Regions from separate parts of the Polaromonas sp. UC242_47 genome, predicted to be linked through region 1. Evidence: riboswitches for the same ligand, from Rfam matches in the RefSeq annotation. Region 1 holds a riboswitch; each other region holds the start of a gene.
The links. Region 1 has a riboswitch for thiamine pyrophosphate ahead of ACHMXK_RS13245 (purine-cytosine permease family protein). Riboswitches for the same ligand answer to the same signal wherever they lie in the genome.

Region 1 (3,203 bases):
TCAGCCGCTGCGCAGGACATCCCCGCCGTCTCCGAAAGTGTGCCGGGCTTTGACATGACGGTCTGGTTTGGTTTTCTGGCGCCCAAGGGAACACCGACAGACATCGTCGCCCGCCTCAACGCAGAAATGAACCGCGCGCTCAAGGACCCGGCCTTCCAGACGCAACTTGCGGGCATGGGCGTCACCCCCATGCCGAGTTCTTCCGCTGAATTCGGTTCGTTCATCCGCCGCGAAATAAGCCACTGGGCCAAAGTCGTCAAGGATTCCGGCGCCAAGCTCGATTGACACGGCTCACCAACCTCTTGTTCAGGAGACCCACGATGACGCTTTCTTCCTTCTCTCGTTTGTTAGGTGTGACACTGGCCTGCGCGGCCAGCCTGATGGTGCCCGCAGTGGCGCAAACCGATTTTCCGAGCAAGGGAATGCGAGTGATCGTGCCCTTCCCGCCAGGCGGCGCTTCCGACACGCTGGGCCGCATGGTGGCGCAACACCTGGCCACGGCCTGGGGCCAGCCCGCCATCGTGGAGAACCGGCCCGGTGCAGGCGGCAACATAGGCGCCGAAGCCGGCGCCAAGGCACCTGCCGATGGCTACACGCTGACCCTGGCCGCGGCCGGTTTCATGGCGGTGAACCCGTCGCTTTATCCCAAGCTCAATTACGACTCGGCCACCGACTTCCAGCCGGTGGCACTGTTGGTCAAGGCGCCCTTGCTGCTGGTTGTCCATCCCAAGGTCCCGGCGCAGAACGCCCGCGAATTCATTGACTTGGCCAAACGTTCGCCTGGCCGCATCACCATAGGCAACGGCGGCACCGGCACGGCCCAGCATCTGGGCGGTGTGAGTTTTGGCCTGGCGGCCGGGGTGGACGTGGGTCACATTCCGTACAAGGGTAGCGCGCCCGCCACCACCGACCTGCTGGGCGGTGTGGTTGATGCGCAGTTCGACAACCTGGTCACGCTGGTGCCTTTTGTGAAAAGCGGCAAGCTGCGCGCCCTCGGCGTCTCGTCGACACAACGTGTGGCGGCCCTGCCGGAAGTGCCCACCCTGGCGGAGGCCGGACTGCCCGGTTTTGAGGACGGCACCTGGTATGGCATCGTCGCGCCACGCAACACGCCCAAAGCCGTCGTCGACAAGCTCAATGCCGAACTGCTGCGTATGCTTTCCCAGCCGGACATCAAGGAGAAACTCCTGTCCATGGGGCTTCAGCCTGCGGGCAACAGCCCCGCGGAGTTTGGTGCTCTGATCCGTTCGGAAATTGGCAAGTACCGCACCATTGTCAAAACCGCCAACGTCAAGATCGACTAAAAAGCAACAACTGACCGTTCCCGGGGTAGGCCAATGAGCGGCCTGTTCCTATAATCCGCCTCGTGCCTGTCAAGGCACATTCGCTAGGGGTGTTGTGCTGTTTTGAAAAAAGCGACACGACTGAGAAAGTCCCTTTGAACCTGATTGAGGTAATCCTCGCGCAGGGAAGCATGTTTCAGGCGCCCGACCCTGGGCTTCCAACAAGCCGACCTGCCATTAACGATTGGAATGTTGATGGCTACGACTCCCGCTAATTCCGCCTCTTACGGCAACACCAACACGGCGCTCACACCGCAAGCCGCCAGCGACCGCTCGTTTGGCTTTCGCGACCACGCCGCACTCTGGCTCAGCCTGGGCGTCGGCCTGCTGGTCATGCAAATTGGCGCTTACCTGGTGCCAGCACTGGGTGCCCAACAGGCGGCCATGGTCATTGTTGTCGGCTCCGTCCTGGGCGCCGGGCTGCTGGCCTGGACGGCGAAGATAGGCTGCGACAGCGGCCTGTCCAGCGCCGGCCTGATGCACGCCACCTACGGCAGCAGCTTTGCGCGCCTGCCGGTCTTGCTCAACATCGTGCAGCTCGTCGGCTGGACGACTTTTGAGCTGGTCGTGATGCGCGACGGCACCCTGGCCATTGCGCGCCAGTCCGGCAGCTTCACCAGCGCCATCTGGCCGCTGCTCGCGACCTTGCTGTGGGGTGGCGTGCTGATCGCCCTGCTGTCGGGCTCCATGGTCAAGCTGGTGCGCAAATTCATAGGCCGTTACGGTTTGCCGCTGGTGATCGCCTCGCTGCTCTGGCTCACCTGGCAGTTTTTCGTCAAAGCCAATGCGCAAGGCCTGGCCACCCTGTGGAACCGCCCCGGCGCAGGCGGCATGAGCACGCTGGCCGCGCTGGACCTGGTGATTGCCATGCCGGTCTCGTGGCTGCCGCTGGTGGCCGACTTTGCGCGTCACGGGCGTGATGGCAAAAGCGCGCTGCGCGGCACCTGGCTGGGTTACGCCGTGGCCAATATCTGGTGTTACGCACTCGGTGTGCTGGTCGCCATCACCACGCCCAGCACTGACCTTGTGGCCGCACTGCTGCTCGCGCAAGGCGGCCTGATTGCGCTGGGCCTGATCCTGATTGACGAGGTGGACAACGCCTACGGTGACCTGTACTCAGGCTCGGTCGCAGGCCACAGCCTGAAACCCCGCTGGAGTGTGCGCCGTTGGGGCATCACCATGGCGATAGTCTGCACCGCCTTGGCCATGGTTTTGCCCATGCACAGCCTGGAGCCGTTTTTGCTGATGCTCAGCTCGGTCTTTATCCCGCTGTACGGCGTGATCCTGGCACGGCTGGCCGGTCGTTCAGATGTGCCCTCACTGGTCACGGAACGGCAGGTGAACTACAGCGCGGTACTGATCTGGTTCACAGGCATCGTCTGTTACCACGCCTGCGCGCAACTCGCGCCCAGCTGGGGCGCCGCCCTGCCGACGCTGCTTATGACATTTGTGCTGGCGCGATTGACCAGCGACACACCCGCCAGAGTCAGCGCGACGGCCTGAGCAAGCGTCTAAGCGTCCAGCGGAATAAGCCGCATAGCCTGCGGCGCGTGGCTGTGGTTTAACGGCCCGCTGCCCGCGCCGGTACGCACGGCGGCCCCGGCCTCAAGCGCGCCACGCACATAGACCCGCGCGGCCTCCACGGCCTCGGTCAAGGACAGGCCCAAAGCCAGATGGGCCGCAATCGCAGAAGACAGCGTGCAACCTGTGCCATGGGTGTTGGCACTGTGAATACGCGGCGCGCGCATCCAGTGCGGCGCACCGCCCTGCGTGATCAGCAAATCACTAACAACATCACCCGGCAAATGCCCGCCCTTGAGCAAGACCGCGCGTGCACCTTGGGCCAGCAGTTCGCGTGCC
Region 2 (3,203 bases), 1.9 Mb from region 1:
CCATCAGGGCCACCGTCTGGTCTTCCGTCAGCACGGGAACCGCGACCTCCAGCGTGTCGTGTTGGCCCTCGAAGGTCAGCGTCTGCCATGCCACGTCCGCGGCCGTGAGGCCAGGCAGATAACCGGCGGTTTCGCGCAGCAAGGTCATGCCGCGGCCGCCTGCAAAAATTCCTGCACCGCCAGCGAGCAGCCCTTGGCCGCGCTGCCCTCGGCACGCCCCAGCAGCAAAAAGCCGCCGTCCACCGCCACACCCACGTCCTCGGTCAGGATGGTGGTGACGGAGTTGAAATTGGCCAGGTCGCAGTGCGCCAGAATGCCCTGCTCGCCGCGGGGCAACTCCTCGCCGCTCAAGGGTTCAACCACGCGGGTGCGAATCCAGTGTGGCCCCGATTTGACGGACGGCAACATGGCGTTGCCCGCATCGTAAAACTGCGTGCTCAACTCGGTCATGCCGTACATATTGATGCACTGGCTGGCATCGATGCCCAGCACGCCAGAGATCTGCGCATAAAAATCCGCCAGGGACAACTCGCGCGACTGGCCCTTGAAGCCGCCGGTGTCCAGCACGCGACTGCCCGGCGGCAACACAAAGGTTTTGCCCAGGCGTTGCAACTCATCCAGCAGGTGCACAAAGCTGTAACTCGCCCCCAGCAGCGCATAAGGCTCGCCGCTCTGCTGCGCGTGTTCCAGCTCGGTGATCACGCGCGTAAAGTCCAGCCCCTGCTGCGTCAGCAGGTAGTGGCTGCCGTCCGCGCCAAACTCCCGCAGCGCCAGCGCCAGGTAGTGGGCCAGCGATGAATTCGGCAACAGGCTTTCGTCCGGAAACAGAATGCCCATGCGAAGTTTCTCGCACCTCCCCATGAAGCGCTGGCGGAAGTTGCGGATCATCGACGCGTCATACACCGCCAGTGTCGGGTGGTGGTGTTTGCCCTTGACCTCGGCCTGCGTGGTGCCGCTGGTCATGAAGGTGCGCTCGGCCTGCTCCGGCGGCACACAGCTCAGGGTCAGCGCCTTGAACGCGCTGATGGGCACCGCCGGAATGTCGCGCCAGCTTTTCACGGTGCGCACGGTTTTGCCGCGTTGCTGGCAAAAACGCTGGAAAGGCAGGTTGTTCTGGTATTGGTGGGCGAACAGCGCGAGGGCCTGCCGGTCAAATACGTCCTCGGACGGGTGGTCGGCGGCGATGTAGGCCTGCAGCTCAGCGATCAAAGGAGAAGAAGCCATTCGTCACACTTTCGGTTGCCTGTTGAAAAACAAGTGCTCCGAAAGATGTGCCACGCCCACTGGGGGTGTCTGGCAGCTCTCCTTACGTCGGTATGAACCGATTCAAGTTCGCGGGTTTGGTTCTGACCATCTCAGCCACCCTTGCTGTCACCAGCAAGGCTGCACCCCGGAGCAGTTCAAATTCTAGCGGAATGCGGGCAGCGGATGACCGCGTGGCATGCATCGCTACTCTATTGATAGCTGCTTGCGCCCACCGAATAAGGGCTAGAGGCTTAAAACGATTGTAAAAAGTAGCCGCAAACACGCCTGACCGAGAACCCTAGTGGTACAGCGCCTCGATCTCGGCCGCGTAGGTTTTGTAGATGCTGGAGCGCCGTACCTTCATGGTGGCGGTCACTTCGCCATCGTCGTGGTCCAGTTCCTTGGTCAGCAAATGGAACTTGCGGATTTGCGACACCTGGGCCAGGCGCTGGTTGCCCTCGCCAATCGCGGTGTCAATCAGCTGCCGCACTTGCGGCAACTCAACCAGCGAGCGAAAGTGGGTGAAGGCGATACGCTGCGCCTCGGCCCATTTCCCCACGGTCTCGTAATCGATCATCACCAGCGCGGCTACAAACTTGCGGCCTTCGGCCACGATCACACACTCCTTGATGTAAGGGCTGCCCTTCATGGTGTTTTCGATTTCGGACGGCGTGAGGTTTTTGCCGCCGGCGGTGATCATGATGTCTTTCAGGCGGTCCACAATCTTGAGCTGGCCGCGCTCCTCGCGCACCACGTCGCCGGTGTGCAGCCAGCCCTTGCGAATGCTGTCGGCCGTGGCCTCGGGATTTTTGTAATAACCGGCAAACACCATGTCGCCGCGCAACAGCAACTCGCCGGTCTCGGCAAGCCGGTGCTCCACGCCCAAGATAGGTATGCCCACGGTACCGATCAGCACATCACGCGGGTCGTGGCCCAGGACCATGCCGGTGGATTCGGTCAGGCCGTAAACCTCGATCAGCGGTACACCCAGCACGCGAAAAAAGCGCACCACGTCGGGCGGAATCGGCGCGGCACCGGTCAGGGCAATTTGCACCTTGCGCAGGCCTATGAAGTTTTGCAGCGCGCGAAATATCGCCCAGTAGCTGGCACCGAAGGTCAACCTGTCGGCCAGACTCCAGGCGCTGCGCGGCTTCTCGGCCAGAGGCTGGCAGGCGGCATAAGCCCTGTCGAACAGTTTGCGGCGCAGGCCGCCGGTTTCCTGCAGCTTGATGCTGATGCTGGCGTGTAATTTTTCCCAGATACGCGGCACGCCCAGGAACAAGGTCGGGGCAATCTCCCGCAGATCTTCCTGCACCGTGCGTATGGATTCACCAAAATGAACCTGCGCACCGGTGTACACGGGCACAAAGCTGGTCAACATCTGTTCGGCCACATGGCACAGCGGCAGGTAGGACAGGTGCGTGGTCCGGTCCGTGATGCCCAGGCGCTCGATGATGCCGGGCACCACGCCGCGGATATTGCGGTAGGAAATCATCGCCCCCTTGGGTTTGCCCGTGGAGCCCGAGGTGTAAATCATCAGGCCGATGTCGTCCAGCTTCTGGCGCGCCATGGCGGCGTCGATTTGCGTAGTTTGGCCGACCGCAGCGCCGGCTTTTTCGACCTCGTCAAAGCTCACGATCAGGCCACGCAGCTCGGGTGCAAAGCTGCGCAAGCCCTTGGTTTCCATGACCACAATCTTGCGCAGGCGCGGCAACTGGTCACGAGCTTCGAGCACCTTGTCGGTCTGCTCCTGGTCTTCGCAGACCATGATTTCAATGTCGGCGTGGGCGACCACATAAGCCACCTCGGGCGACGGGCTGGTGGGGTAGACGCCCACCGCCACCGCACCTATCAGGCCCGCGCCCATTTGCGCCAGCACCCATTCAATGCGGTTCTCGGACAACACACCCACATGGCCGCCCTCGGACAGGCCCAGGCCACGCAGGCCCAGGCCGAAG
Region 3 (3,203 bases), 1.1 Mb from region 1:
TTGTGCATCATGCCGCTGTCGGTCGCGACGATGAATTCCTGCGCGTCCATGTCGTGGGCCGCCTTCAGGATGGCCGAGGTCGACCCCACGGCATCGGCCAGCGCAATCACATCGGCCGGTGATTCGGGGTGGACCAGCACCCTGGCCTTCGGGTGTTCTTTTTTGAGCACCTCCAGTTCAAAGGCCTTGAACTCGTCGTGCACGATGCAGCTGCCGTTCCACATCAACATGTCGGCGCCGGTTTCGCGCTGGATGTAGCTGCCCAGGTGTTTGTCGGGCGCCCAGAGAATTTTCTGGCCCTGCTCTTTCAGCGCCCGCACAATGTCCAGCGCGCAGCTCGACGTCACCAGCCAGTCGGCGCGCGCCTTCACGGCGGCGCTGGTGTTGGCATACACCACCACGGTGCGGTCCGGATGCGCATCACAAAATGCGCTGAACGCGTCCACCGGGCAGCCCAGGTCCAGCGAGCAGGTCGCCTCCAGGTCGGGCATCAGCACGGTTTTTTCGGGCGAAAGAATTTTCGCGGTTTCGCCCATGAAACGCACACCCGACACCACCAGCGTGCGCGCCGCGTGGTCCCGGCCAAAACGCGCCATTTCCAGCGAGTCACTGACCAGGCCGCCGGTTTCTTCGGCCAGGTCCTGCAGGTCCGGGTGCACGTAATAGTGCGACACCATGACCGCGTTGCGTTCTTTCAGCAGGCGGCGGATCTGGTCTTTCAGGGCCGCACGTTCATCGGGCGCCGGCTCCACCGGCACCCGCGCCCAGGCGTGACGTGTCGGGCACGCCGGCTGTTCGTAGTCGATGCGGACCAGCGGTTGAACCGGGGTGGATACGTCATTCATCACGGGTGTCATGGTGCTCACAGTTGCGCAAAACGCATGGAAAAATCAATCGCCTTGATATCTTTGGTCAAAGCCCCGATCGAGATGCGGTCCACCCCGGTGGCGGCAATGCCGGCCACGGTGTCCAGGCTCACACCGCCCGAAACTTCCAGAATCGCCCGCCCGGCCGTGATCTGCACCGCCTCACGCAACTGGGCCAGGTCCATGTTGTCCAGCAGAATCATGCGGGCGCCGGCCTCCAGGGCTTCCCGCAACTGAGCCAGGGTCTCCACCTCGATCTCGACAAAGGTCGCGCGGCCCGCCACCTCGGCGGTGCGCTGCAACACGGCATGGATGCCGCCGGCCGCTGCAATGTGATTTTCCTTGATCAGCACGGCGTCGTACAGGCCGATGCGGTGATTAACCCCACCGCCGCAACGCACGGCGTATTTCTGCGCCAGCCGCAGGCCCGGCAGGGTTTTGCGGGTGTCCACAATGCTGGCGCGGTTACCCGGCACAGCGTGCGCGGCCTGGACGTACACCGCGGTTTGTGTCGCCACCGCGCTCAGCAATTGTAAAAAATTGAGCAGGGTCCGCTCGGCACTCAGCAGTGCGCGGGACAAACCTTTGATCTCCAGGATGACCTGGTTGGCCTCGCAGCGCTGGCCATCGCGCACATGCCAGACCAGTTCGGCCTGCGGGTCCAGCCGCTGCAGCGTCGCCTCCACCCAGGGCAGGCCGCAAATCACCGCGGCTTCGCGCGCCAGCACACGGGCGTGGCTGCGCCGCGCGGGATCAATCAGACCGGCGGTCAGGTCGCCGGCCCCGATGTCTTCGGTCAGCGCACGCTCAACATCGGCCAGTGCAAGGACAGCCACACTGGCGGTGGAAAAATCAAACAAGGCATTCATGGGTTCATGGTGGGAAGGAAATCTTGGCGGCAAGCATAGCGGCTTCGCAGCCCCTATTCTGGTTGGCACCTTATCCGCACGTCACAAAAGGGGTTTAAGCAGCGACAACGCCTGTACTAGAATGCAATGGCTCCGGGGTGCTGCCCGACCATTGTGGTCGAGCCGCTGAGATGGCCAGGCCAAACCCGTGAACTTGAATCGGTTCGTACCGACGTAAGAAGAGCTGACAGCAAGCGGACCTCCGCTTGCCCGTCAACGATCAAAACCACCCGGCTGGTTTTGGCCACACCTTCGGAGCATTTTGTGTTTCAACACACCACAAGGATGCCCCGATGAACACGCCTGATCAATTCGCCCAGTTGCTGTCCCTGACACGTGAGCCTTTTCCCGCGTCACGCAAGATTTACGTGCCCGGCCAGCGCCACCCCGACCTGCGGGTGCCCATGCGCGAAGTCAGCCTGAGCAACGGCGAATCCGCCACGCTTTACGACACCTCCGGGCCCTACACCGATCCAGCCGCCGACATCGACGTGCGCCGCGGGCTCCAGGCCTTGCGCGCACCCTGGATTGCCGCACGCGGCGACACGGAAATTTACACCGGCCGCACAGCCCAGGCCGTTGACGATGGCACGCGTCGGGAAGACCGCACCGATCCCGCGGATCCGGAAGCTCAGCGCATCGCCGCCCTGCGTGCCCAGGCGGCCGGTTTGCAACGCACACCACGCCGTGCCAAGGCCGGCGCCAACGTCAGCCAGATGCATTACGCGCGCCGCGGCATCATCACCCCCGAGATGGAATACATCGCGCTGCGTGAAAACACCCAACGCGAGTGGATGGCCGAGTACCTGGATGACGCCGAACGGGCTAGCCGCGTACGCGGCAATCCCATGGGCGCGCAGCTGCCCGCGTTTGTGACGCCCGAGTTTGTGCGTGATGAAGTCGCGCGCGGCCGCGCCATCATCCCGGCCAATATCAACCACCCCGAAGTCGAGCCCATGATCATTGGCCGCAACTTCCTGGTGAAGATCAATGCCAACATCGGTAACTCGGCGGTGACCTCCAGCATAGAAGAGGAAGTGGAAAAGCTGGTCTGGGCGATTCGCTGGGGCGCTGACAACGTGATGGATTTGTCGACCGGCAAAAACATTCACACCACACGCGACTGGATCATCCGTAACTCGCCGGTGCCCATAGGCACGGTGCCGATTTACCAGGCGCTGGAAAAGGTCGGTGGCATCGCCGAAGACCTCACGTGGGAGATTTACCGCGACACCTTGATCGAACAGGCCGAACAAGGTGTGGACTATTTCACCATCCACGCCGGCGTACGTTTGCCCTTTATCCCCATGACGGCCAAACGCCGCACCGGCATTGTTTCGCGTGGCGGCTCCATCCTGGCCAAGTGGTGTATTTCCCACCACAAGGAAAACTTTCTGTACACGCACTTCGAAGAGATTTGCGAGATCAT

Region 2: linked by a shared signal. The riboswitch ahead of ACHMXK_RS04195 (long-chain fatty acid--CoA ligase) and the one ahead of ACHMXK_RS13245 (purine-cytosine permease family protein) in region 1 are both predicted to bind thiamine pyrophosphate.
Region 3: linked by a shared signal. The riboswitch ahead of thiC (phosphomethylpyrimidine synthase ThiC) and the one ahead of ACHMXK_RS13245 (purine-cytosine permease family protein) in region 1 are both predicted to bind thiamine pyrophosphate.

Annotation. Positions count from the first base shown of each region.
Region 1 covers NZ_JBIOAO010000001.1:2,717,447-2,720,649, forward strand. Annotated here, with positions in the region: gene ACHMXK_RS13235 (Bug family tripartite tricarboxylate transporter substrate binding protein) at 1-285, shown strand, start outside; gene ACHMXK_RS13240 (Bug family tripartite tricarboxylate transporter substrate binding protein) at 321-1,304, shown strand; TPP riboswitch at 1,380-1,488, shown strand; gene ACHMXK_RS13245 (purine-cytosine permease family protein) at 1,539-2,846, shown strand; gene thiD (bifunctional hydroxymethylpyrimidine kinase/phosphomethylpyrimidine kinase) at 2,855-3,203, opposite strand, start outside.
Region 2 covers NZ_JBIOAO010000001.1:857,483-860,685, reverse strand. Annotated here, with positions in the region: gene ACHMXK_RS04200 (acyl-CoA reductase) at 1-148, opposite strand, end outside; gene ACHMXK_RS04195 (long-chain fatty acid--CoA ligase) at 145-1,224, opposite strand; TPP riboswitch at 1,287-1,403, opposite strand; gene ACHMXK_RS04190 (AMP-dependent synthetase/ligase) at 1,544-3,203, opposite strand, start outside.
Region 3 covers NZ_JBIOAO010000001.1:3,862,245-3,865,447, forward strand. Annotated here, with positions in the region: gene nadA (quinolinate synthase NadA) at 1-845, opposite strand, end outside; gene nadC (carboxylating nicotinate-nucleotide diphosphorylase) at 863-1,735, opposite strand; TPP riboswitch at 1,859-1,972, shown strand; gene thiC (phosphomethylpyrimidine synthase ThiC) at 2,068-3,203, shown strand, end outside.